DNA from 2 places in the Lysinibacillus canaveralius genome. Region 2 is predicted to be linked to the other one. Evidence: riboswitches for the same ligand, from Rfam matches in the RefSeq annotation. Region 2 holds a riboswitch; the other holds the start of a gene.
What was found. A riboswitch is a leader RNA that binds a small molecule or an ion and turns the genes downstream of it on or off. The one in region 2 is predicted to bind cobalamin.
Positions count from the first base shown of each region.

Region 1 (5,874 bases), 410 kb from region 2:
GTATTTGCTTCTACTACTTCTGATACTAACGTTTCAGGAGCGCCTGCCTTGCGAGCAAGCTGCTGCAAAAAGTGAAAGTCAACAGGCGCACTTTTGGAGTGCACCATCATGACACCTTGCGCGACCTTCGAAAACTTGCCCATCATGCCAACGAGAGATACATTCCGTATACCCAGCCGCTTGATATGCTTCAATGTAAAACCAACGAAATCGCCCATTTCAATAAAAGCTTCCTCCGGTAATTCCGGGTATTGCTGCATTGCATATTTTTCACTGCGTCCCCCTGTTGTAATGACAAGATGATCACAGCCAGCAGCCTTTGCTACACTAATCGCCTGTACAATACTTGCCATATAGGCTGAACTTGAAAACGGAACGACAGTACCTCTTGTTCCTAAAATCGAAATACCGCCGATAATACCGAGGCGTCCATTTAATGTTTTTTTGGCGATTTCCTCACCATCCGGAACGGAAATTACGGCTTCTACCCCCTGCTCTATAGCAAACTGCTTAGTCACTTCCTCTATGACCTGCTGCAACATCTTTCTAGGTACAGGGTTGATTGCTGCTTCTCCTACCGGCACAGGAAGCCCCGGCTTTGTGACTCGGCCGACACCAATACCACCGTCAATACGAACACCAGGAGTTGGCAATAAGCGGACTGTACTTTGGATACGGGCCTGATGGGTTGCATCTGGATCATCTCCAGCATCCTTAATCGTCTCACACATCACTGAATCTTCCGTGACCTGGAATGATTCAACTTGAAATGTCGCAAATTGACCGACCGGCAAATGAATCGTTACCTGTTCTGGTACCTCTTTTGTGATAAGCGCTATAAGAGCTGCCTTCGTCATTGCGGTAGCACATGCCCCGGTCGTATAGCCGTGCCGCATTTCTGAAGGGTCTTTTTTACTTTTCTTCTTTTGCTCGTTCATCTGCTAAAATCGAGATGGCATTCAGTGCGGCAACTGTTACCGTACTACCACCTTTACGTCCTACGTTTGTAATGAATGGTATCCCTTTTAATAGTGCCAGTTCTTCCTTTGATTCAGCAGCAGATACAAATCCGACCGGCATACCAATTATTAAATCGGGCTTAGCCATTCCTTCCTTAATCAGACGGATCAATTCCAGCAATGCTGTTGGTGCATTTCCGATTGCATAAATACCGCCTTCGTGTTCACGAACTGCTTTTTGCATGGAAATTATGGCACGTGTTGTTCCCTGTTCTTTCGCCTCTGCCCATACGTCTGGATCTGCAATATAGCAGTGCAAATCTCCTCCATGTTTTTGGAAACGCTTACGTCCTGCACCGCTTTCGATCATTTGCACATCGGCAATGACATGCTTCCCCTTTAAAATAGCTTGAATGCCCGCTTCCACTGCATCTGGTGTAAAGATAACACTGCGTCCCAGCTCAAAATCAGCTGATGCATGGATGACACGGCGAACAACCATCCACTGTTCATCTGTGAAAGAGTGTTCTCCCATTTCTTCCTTGATAATCGAAAAGCTATAATCATAGATTTTATCCGGGTCTACCGTGAGTGGTGTAAATGCTGTATTGAAGTTCATATTGGCCATCAGAAAATTCCTCCTACTTGCTGCTCTACCTCTTCAAACGTAGTACAGCGATTTTTATATTCAATCGTTGGTCGTTTAATTAAAATAATACCGATTCCAAGCTCTAAGGCCGCTTCCATCTTTTCATCGATAGAGCCCACCTTTCCACTTTCCTTCGTCACCATCTGGGTTACCCCATATTGTTTGTAAAGGGCTATATTCAGCTCTTTGGAAAATGGTCCTTGGATAGCAATGATATCTTTTTGAGCCAGACCAAGTGCTTCACACTTCTCCATATTTTCTTTATTGGGCAGCATACGGCATAACAGCCGAAGATCCTCGCCCAGCAAATGCTTCGTAAAAGTTGCAAGTGTTTTACTACCCGTCGTCAGCATGATCGTCCCTTTGCGTTTCTTCGCGACAAGGGCCGCTTCCTCATAGCTATCTACCTTCGTAATGAGGGCATGTTCAAATGACACATCCGGCCGTTCGTATCTTATATACGGAATATTCCGACATAAACTGGTATTCATCGCCGTTTTTGATGCCTCTTCTGCGAATGGATGACTAGCATCTACAATGCATGTTACAGACTGCTCGTCTACTAACTCTAGCATCTGTTCTTCATTCAACCGGCCGACTCGATACGGAATTCCTGCTTCTAGGAGACTCGCAGCTGCTGAATCCGTCACAACAGATGCCAGAAGGCTATATCCCTTCTTTTGCAGTCGGACCGCAAGTGCTCTAGCATCACTTGTCCCTGCCAAAAATAAAATCATGGAAATCCTCCTAATCACCGCACGGAGCTGGCTCAACTTCTATTTTCGAGCTCATATCGTGGTACGTGTAATGCAAAATTTTCTTCACGCGCTTGAAGTATTTGAACAAGCGCTCGTTCGGATGTGCATTTTGCTTATATTCATCAATTATCCTCGTCAATAGCGGAACAATTTCTTCCGGCTCTATTCCCTCAGCTACAGGCTGTGCTGCGTGAGCTGTCCGGCCGACTGGCTTGGCACCAATGAATAAATCAAATTTCTTTTTGCGATAAACGATTCCAATATCATCAAAGACTGCACGATAACAGGCCATTCCGCAGCCGTTAAAACCGATATGTAATTCCTTCGGCAGCTTCATTCCACCAAGTGTCTGCGCAATTTCTTCTGCATATGGTATGGATTCAGCTTTTTCGCCATAGCAGAAATCACATGCCTTCACGTTCAGCACGTCTCCAATCGGCAGTACAAGCAGCCCTTCACTACGCAGGCGACCTACAACCTCTTCCGGCTGTTCCGTCGGCATTTTCACAAGCAATCGATGCTCTGGTGTATATTCAATTGTCCCTTCCTCACCGACTATCTCCGCTAAAAGCATCATTTGCTTTGGTGTAATAATTTTATTGGCAACTCCAGGGCTTACAGCAAACTCAAAAATCGATTCGATTTTTTGCTCCACGATAACGGAAGATTTCCCGCTAACAAGTTCCAATGCCATATGTGCCATTTCCAGCGTGCTTTTTTTCGGCTTTTCCATTGCGGCTATTTTTTCAAATCCAGTCTGTGCTTCACCTGTTTCCTGATCGAGTGCCCATGGTTCATTTTCCTTGCGCAAGCGCTGATGCGGCTTGAGCGGCTGCACCTCTTCACCAAGCGTATATTTACGCTGATATCCTCTTGGTGTAATAATCTTGTTGTCATAAAAGAATGTCGAAGAGTTTCCTACAACCACGGTTGTCAGCATCCCAATATCATGGTCAAGCATTTCAGCGAGTGTCGTCAGTACGATGTTCTGACTTTCACGGTAGGCGCTTTTCACTAAACCAACAGGTGTTGCCGGCGAGCGGTATTTAAGTAAAATACGCTGAGCTTCAACAATCTGCCTAGTACGGCGGCCGCTTTTCGGATTATAGAACGCTACGACAAAGTCTGCCATTGCTGCTGCTTCGATACGCTTTTCAATAACTGTCCAAGGTGTTAAATGGTCACTTAAGCTGATCGTACAAGCGTCGTGCATGACTGGAGCACCGAGCAGGCTTGCACAGGAATTAATTGCTGAGATGCCAGGTACGACTTCTACCGCTACTCCTGTTGCTTCAGTCCATCCTTGTTCAATCAGCACTTCATATACGAGACCAGCCATCCCATACACCCCTGCGTCCCCACTTGAAATGACCGAAACAATATTTCCTGCTTCTGCCTGGCGAACAGCTTCCTGCGCGCGTGATACTTCTTCTGTCATCCCGGTACTAACGATAGATTTAGCCGTTACTAGATGCTCGATTAACTCAACATACGTTTTGTAGCCAATGATATAATCACTTTGCTTTAGAGCATCCACTGCACGTTTTGTAATATGCTCATAGTCGCCAGGACCAAAGCCGACAACGAATATTTTTCCCTTTTCCAATTTGTCCCCTCCAATTAGAAAGACATTTCACGGCCAAAATCGGCTGAAATGTTGAACTTTCTTTTGCAGATATCCATAAAAAAACTTTCGTATTTCATGAAAAAAAGCCTGTATTCCCTTTCCGGAAGAATACAGGCTTGTGAATTTATATATCGTATATACAAAAACATCTCTCAGCAATCGCTGGTTACCTGTACTTCCCCCTCCGAAAAGTCAGTTTCGCATCATAAAGCAGGTTTCCTGGCTCTTGCTTCCTCTTACTCTCACACCTTCCCCGCTATATGCGAGTGGTGTTGTGATTTCATCAGCAATTACAGTAGCGGGGGCTGCGCTCGATTTTCACGAACTTCCCTATTATCTCAAGTAATTGAGCACTTTATGATGTAGCTTATTCAATTGTTTTAAAACTTGTCAGAACAGCATATTCGCGCCTGTTTAGCTGTACTATGGAACATATACATGGAAATTCCACATGCACGGATAGCTGGCTCTAATGCCTTTACGGTTCAGTAACGCAAAGTTTTAAGTTTTCTTACCTTGTAAAAAGGGTGGCATTTTGTGCCACCGCTTTTTGGCTCATCAACTATTCGGCAAGTAGTGTTGAGCCTCTCCATTTTCTTTTCTCGAGTACATGAAAATGCTAATCGCTGATCATTGTCCACATGTCATAAGCGTAAGCAGCATTTACAAAATAAAAAAGCCGCCTCTTTATTCGGCAGCTTGAAATGGATACGCAAAAAATCTGCGCCCACTTCCTATACCCCGAAGAAATGTACAGTCGCCCAGCAAGGCAGGTCTCCTGGCTTCGCTTCATCCTTTGACGGCCCTTCCCGTATTTTCATACAGTGGGTTTATGTCGTCATCGTCAGCGTTTACAGTTGCGGGGACAGCGACGGCTTTACACCGTTCTTCCCTTTTAAACTACATAAAGTAGTACCTTGACTAGAACTATCACAATATATGGTTATATTAACAGGACCTAGTATAGCATGACTCTAAATTTTCTGTAAAGTCATTTTTTTCACGTTCCACTCTCCATTACGGTAATCAATCACCAAATATTCCCCGCCTGAGAGCATACCTTCTTGCCACAAAGTTGAAATAGGGCGCTGTTCAAGTGCCGCATACAAACAAGCAATCGAGACACCATGTGAAACAACAGCAATGTTTTGCTGCGAGACATGACATAAGCTTTGGAAAAACTCGAACATGCGCTCAGTTACTTTGCTGAATGGTTCCTGTGATACAGCAGTAAATGCTTCGGGTTGTTCACAATAACTGCGATACGCAGATTGCTTTAGCAGCTCTTTTACTGCTTGCCCTTGCCACTCTCCTAAAAATATCTCACGTAAGCGGTCATCTTGAATAATATGCTTTCTCGGAAACATAAGCTGAGCCGTCGTTACAGCTCGCCCAAGATCACTCGCATACACAACTTCCGGCTGCCAATCAACAGCTTTAGCCTGCCGCTTTCCCCATTTCGTCAGCGGCGAATCAAGCCACCCCTGGAGTAATCCCTGCTTATTCCACTCGGTCTCGCCGTGCCGATAGATTCTAATTGTTTTGTACATATTCCTTCAACACCTGCTTAAATATGTTCATCTGTTCTGGCCGCTTTAAGGCCACTCTAAACCATTTTCCATCTAGCCCAGTATAATTTTTTGTATGTCGGAGGACAACCCCCCGCTTGAGAAGATAAGCAAAAAAGAGATCAGGATGATAGATTGCCGGCAGTTTGAATAATAGAAAATTCGCCGAGCTGTTCGATACCTCACACCTATACTCCTGCAAAAATTCAGTTATATCTCTTCTCATTTTTGCACTATGCTGCCTGGCATCTTTAGTATACAGATGCTCTTGAAGACACAGACATCCTAGTTGAATGGCAACACCACTCACATT
Region 1 covers NZ_CP154840.1:2,137,541-2,143,414, reverse strand. Annotated here, with positions in the region: gene AA0Y26_RS10790 (cobalt-precorrin-5B (C(1))-methyltransferase) at 1-938, opposite strand, end outside; gene AA0Y26_RS10785 (precorrin-8X methylmutase) at 913-1,587, opposite strand; gene cobK (precorrin-6A reductase) at 1,587-2,345, opposite strand; gene cobJ (precorrin-3B C(17)-methyltransferase) at 2,356-3,972, opposite strand; cobalamin riboswitch at 4,185-4,366, opposite strand; cobalamin riboswitch at 4,744-4,928, opposite strand; gene AA0Y26_RS10770 (histidine phosphatase family protein) at 4,968-5,543, opposite strand; gene AA0Y26_RS10765 (pyridoxal phosphate-dependent aminotransferase) at 5,527-5,874, opposite strand, start outside.
Region 1: another riboswitch for cobalamin. It lies ahead of cobJ (precorrin-3B C(17)-methyltransferase); the one in region 2 lies ahead of AA0Y26_RS13020 (ABC transporter substrate-binding protein).

Region 2 (5,874 bases):
TCATCGTGGGAAATGAGCAGCACCGTCAACCCCAGAGTACGTTGTAATTGCTTTAGCAACTGCAGGACTTTTTCGCGGTTCACTACATCAAGTGCAGTTGTTGGCTCGTCGGCAATCAGTATTTTGGGCTGCAGGCTCAGCATCATCGCCAACAAGACACGCTGCCTCATTCCTCCGCTTAATTCAAACGGATACGAAGAAAAAATTTGAGCGGGTTCCTCGAAGCCAACCTGACTCAACAGATCAAGGAGAAAATGTTCAACTTCTTTAGTCACTCCCAGCTTCCTGTGGCGAATAGTTTCCAACATCTGCTTTTTTACAAGCCGAATCGGATCTAAACCATTTAAAGAATGTTGAATCATTATACTGATATGATTCCGCCTTAATTGTTCAAATTGCTTCTCGCTAAACTGCACAATATTTTTACCTTCGAACAGGATTTTCCCCTTGGAAACGCTCAACCCTTTATCCAGCAAGCCGACTAACGCATGAGAAATGACGCTTTTACCGGCCCCGCTTTTTCCTGTCAACGCAACCATTTCTCCAGGATATAATGTGAAAGATACATCTTGTAATATGATTTCCTGCTGCTGTCCTTTTTTATATGTAATTTCTACATGCTCCACCTTTAATAATGCTTCTCTTGCCAATATCTTACGCCTCCTTGGCTGCAGTTCTATCATATTCTCCCAATTTTTCACTTACTAATTGGCAAGCAAGGACGAACAAAACAATTGCTGCTCCAGGGAAAATCATGACATGCGGAGAAACTTGAAAGTAATTTGTCGCATCATTCAGCATGGCACCCCATTCAGGTGTCGGCGGTTGTGAACCAAGCCCCAAGAAGGAAAGGCCAGCTATATTTAAAACAATCTTGCCAACATCCAGTGCACTAAAAATAATGATGGGCATCCCTATTTGAGGAAGCACATAACGTTTTAATATACGAAAGTGGGAATTTCCGGCCATTCTTGCAGAGAAGATATAATCTTCTTGAGATATTTTTACAACTAGGCTCCGAATAAAGCGAACATAGCCTGCCCAACGGACCACTACAATCGCAAAAATCATATTTACCAAGCCGGGGCCCAATAATCCTACAATCGCAATCGTTAGGACGATATCCGGAATCGCCAGAGTGCCGTCGATGACTCTCATCAGCAAATGATCCGAACGCCCCCGGACATAGCCTGTTGCCAATGCAATGGGCACACTGATCAGCAGCGTTAGGAACATAATGACCAATGCAGATACAGCACTTATTCGAATACCAAAAATAATTCGAGATAAGATACAGCGACCTAGATGATCTGTACCAAATGGATAAACCCAGCTAGGAGATTGCAGCCTAACACCCAGATTTACTGCCAAAGGATCATGAGGTGCAATCCAAGGTGCAAATAATCCGGCTACAGAAATGAGAAACAGGATGCCGGCTCCTGCAAGTAAACCAATATTTACTTGCTTCAATTTTCTCACTATCACCTTTCAACACCTCCTATCGAACCCTTAAACGTGGATCAATGATCATATAGATAAAGTCGACAAGCATATGGATTGTTACAAATAAAACGGCAGCAAAAATAACATATCCTTGAATGACAGGATAATCCCGCATTGTAATGGATTGAACAATATACTGCCCCAGCCCCGGCCATGAAAAAATAGTCTCTACAATAATACTGCCGCCCACCATAAAAGCAAAGCTTGTACCAACTACCGTTACAATTGGCAGTAAAGCATGCTTTACTACTTGAAATACTAAAATCCTATTTTTTGATATTCCTCTGGCTCTGGATGCCTTGACGAATGGCTGCTGCAGCATTTCCAGCATATTGGCACGTAATACACGTGCATACACTGTCCCCAGCCCCAATCCTAAAGTGGCGGCAGGTAAAATCAGATTCCTCCAATTCCCTCTCCCCATAGAGGGCAGCCAGCCAAAATGAACCGAAAAAATGTAAATACAAAGAAACCCCAGCCAAAATGTAGGCACCGCCGAACCTAGAAGGGCTAAAACCCTCCCTATTTTATCCAATGCACCATTTTCATAAACAGCAGCGGAGATTCCTAAAACCAGCGTTACAACCAGCATTATAACAAGGCCTGCAAATGCCAGCTCCAACGTAGCCGGCAGCCTTATAAGCAGCTCGCTGATGACAGGCTTTTGGGAAACAAATGAACTACCCCATTGTCCTGTAACTATTTGCTGCAGCCATTCCATATATTGGACGCCTATAGAGTCCGTTAAGCCTAATTCGCTCCTCAATGCATGAATAGCCTCATCAGACGCAGGAACATCATTGGCTTTCAACATAATCGTTGCAGGGTCTCCCGGTGAAAATCTAACCAATAAGAAGGTCAGGGTCGCAACACAAAAAACTACAAAAAACAGCTGGATCATTCGTTCGAGTATAAATTTGATCATAGCATTCAATTATTCTTTATCGATGGCAGCGCTATTATAGTAGTATTCTATTGAAAGCGCCCCAAAGCCCTTCAATTTTTTGTCTACAGCAAAGACAGTGTTTGGATAAACAATATAGGAGTGAGGTACTTCTTTTCCAATTTCCTCTTGTATTTGAATCGCCAATTCTGTACTTTTCTCCGCATCAGTTGTTTGATGTAATTCATCAATCATTGTATCGACTGTCTGGGATGCAAAATGATTCATGTTTGCTGAGCTGTCTGATTGATAGAAGAGTTCCAAGAAAAAGTATGGGCTGCCGGTGTGGGCCGTCAGCATACTGTACATCGCCAAATCCCATTCTTCATTCACCAATGTTTCATCAATATTCTCTACTTGGCGAATATTCACTTTCATTCCTTGTTCCAGTAATTTGTTTTGAATCACCTCGGCCATAACAGTCAGCTCAGGACGCTGCGGGAATGTGAGGAAGGTCGCTTCAAACACTTTTCCATCCTTTTCCCACAAGCCTTCCGCATTTTTCGTCCATCCGCCCTGCTGCATCAACTCTTTCACTGATTGTTCTTCCCGTGTTTGCTCCACCTGCCCAAATGGCAAAACTGGTGAAAAAGGACCGACTGCTGCAGTTCCTTGACCTTTCATAACAGAATCCACTATTTCCTGGCGTGGAATTAATGAATCGACAGCTTTTCGTACTGCCAATTGCTTGAATATGGGAGATTCCATATTGTACATCACCAAATGTGTACGTAATGACTCGGCTGTCAAAACTTTAAATTTATCATTTTTTTCCAGTACTTCAATATTGTCAACTGAAATATCCGTCGCACCATCCACATCGCCTGATTGTAAGGCCATTAAACGCGTAGTACTGTCAGCAATAAACTTGATTGTTACTTCATCCAGTTTCGCTTTTTCTCCCCAATACTGTTCATAGCGTTCTACAATGAGAGAGTCGTCCTGGTTAAACTGCTTGATAGCATATGGACCTGTAAACGCTGGATAGCCTTCCTTCTCCCCCAGAGAGTCTACATCAGCGATAATAGCGCCGGGATCTGCCAAATTCGAAATCAAGGCCGCATTCATTTCTGTTGTTTCAATTTTCAGCTCTGTTTTTGATACAGCTTCCATTGTTTTGATTTTTAATAGATCATTCGTTCCTTGGTTGTTCTCAATGGCACGTTGTAAAGAATTTTTCACAGCTGTTGCATCCATTGCTTTTCCATTATGGAAAAATACATTTTCCTGCAGTTGGAATAACCATGTTGTGTCGTCCATCTGTTCCCATGATTTTGCCAGCCATGGAGAAGGAGCAAAATCCTCATTCAATTTAATTAATGTTTCCGCAGTTCCAGAACGCATGACCTCCCAGCTGTCGCCAGTATGGGGGTCCAGACCGGATGGACTCCAGGAAAAGGCTAAAGTTGCTTTCTTCTCTGCGCCTTCTCTGCTGGCTTTAGCCGTCCGTTCTCCTTCTTCACCTGAGCACCCTGCCAAAGCAATGATGCATAGCGCCATGCAAAACCAGACTGCCAAAATTTTGTGCGATTTCTTCATCTTTTCTCCTCCTAAAAATGAATTGTTTACAACCGGCTGCTTTGTATACCAAGTTGAACAACCCAAAATAAAAAGCACTTCTGACAGCAAAAGAGGTCAGAAATGCTTTGGAAAGATAAAAAGGTAGTGTCTAAGCGACAAAATTTCATCAGCAAACCAACCACCTCTCTAATCTCCCGTAGATCTACAGTGATGTTTAAATAGGCAGGTCTCCTGACTTATCTTCTTCACTACCTGCGCCTTCCCGCTTTTTTTAAAAAGCAGTGGCCCCTTGCAGGTTGCTCTGAATTACAGTGGCGGGAACCGTGTTGGATTTTCACCAAGCTTCCCTTTTAAGCTGCCCATTCTCGGAATAGGAGCAGCACCTATTTAAAAAAAATCTGAAGTTTTCTAAATATTATCACATATACTTGAGAATGGAAATGACTCTTACAGATTTTGATGCATCTATTTTTTAAATGTAACGTACTATCAATTCTATAGTACGTAAGTCAATAAAATAGCTGCAACAGTCCCGGGTAAAACTGGTGGCTGCTTTAGAGGCCAATATTCTGAGCTGCACATACTCCACTATAGCCAGCTACCTAAAATAGTTATATTTATTGGTTCAAGCAACATACACATTCATTGAACATTATGTAATTTAACGCATATAGAATTTAATCAGGCGCCCCTATTCTTTATCCTGGTAAGTAAGTTGAAACCCCCTAAATACCGCTTGTTCCAAGCTTCGATAGGGGGTTTTTTGTATATTATTTAAACTGAATATGATGCAATTTTGAAAAGATTCCGTTGGCTTTTACTAATTCATCATAAGTACCGCTTTCTTCAATACCGTTTGGCGTCACGACTAATACTTTATGAGCATCACGAACAGTCGATAAACGATGGGCAATCACAATTGTTGTACGGTTTTGTGCAAGTTCATTCAGTGATTGCTGGATGATTTTTTCTGTTTCTGTATCTAATGCAGATGTTGCCTCATCTAAAATCAATATGGGCGGGTTTTTCAGGAACATCCGGGCAATAGCTAAACGCTGTTTTTGACCTCCCGATAATTTGAGACCGCGTTCTCCGATTTCTGTCTCATATCCATCCGATAAATTTTCGATAAATTCTTTCAGATGGGCCTTTTCTGCAGCTTTTTGTATATCCTCAAAGCTTGCTTCTAAATCTCCATAGGCTATATTTTCACGAACAGTTCCGCTAAATAAGAAAACATCCTGCTGAACAATCCCAATCTGCTTACGAAGCGACTGCTGCGTCATATTGCGCACATCCAGGCCATCGATAGTAATGGATCCTTTACTTACATCATAAAACCTTGGAATGAGTCCGCTGATCGTCGTTTTTCCTGCACCGGATGGACCGACCAGCGCTACTGTCTCTCCCGCTTTTACGGTAAACGAAATATCCTTCATCACAGGTTTATTATCTTCATAGGCAAAGGAAACTTGATTGAATGCAATATCCCCTTTTAATTCCTTTACTTCTACAGCATCTGGGCGATCCGCTACATTCGGCTCAACATCTAACATTTCTGTAAACCGCTTAAAGCCTGCCATTCCCTTTGGATATAACTCAAGAAGCGCGCTAATTTTGTCAATCGGCTTTATTAATACATTTGTATACAATACGAAACTGACAAACTCACCGTACGATAACTGGCCATTAAAGCTTAGCCAAGCACCGACAATCAAGACAACTAATGTGAGTAGTCGCGTCATCATATAAATACTTGAGTGTGTACCTGCCATTATTTTATATGCGTATAGCTTAGCTTTACGGAAAAATCCGTTCTGCTTGCCGAATCGCTCCATTTCAAATTCTTCATTCGTAAATGATTTCACGACACGAATTCCAGATATGCTATCCTCTACACGGCTATT
Region 2 covers NZ_CP154840.1:2,543,680-2,549,553, forward strand. Annotated here, with positions in the region: gene AA0Y26_RS13005 (ATP-binding cassette domain-containing protein) at 1-650, opposite strand, end outside; gene AA0Y26_RS13010 (ABC transporter permease) at 655-1,479, opposite strand; gene nikB (nickel ABC transporter permease) at 1,499-2,428, opposite strand; gene AA0Y26_RS13020 (ABC transporter substrate-binding protein) at 2,438-3,985, opposite strand; cobalamin riboswitch at 4,171-4,369, opposite strand; gene AA0Y26_RS13025 (ABC transporter ATP-binding protein) at 4,738-5,874, opposite strand, start outside.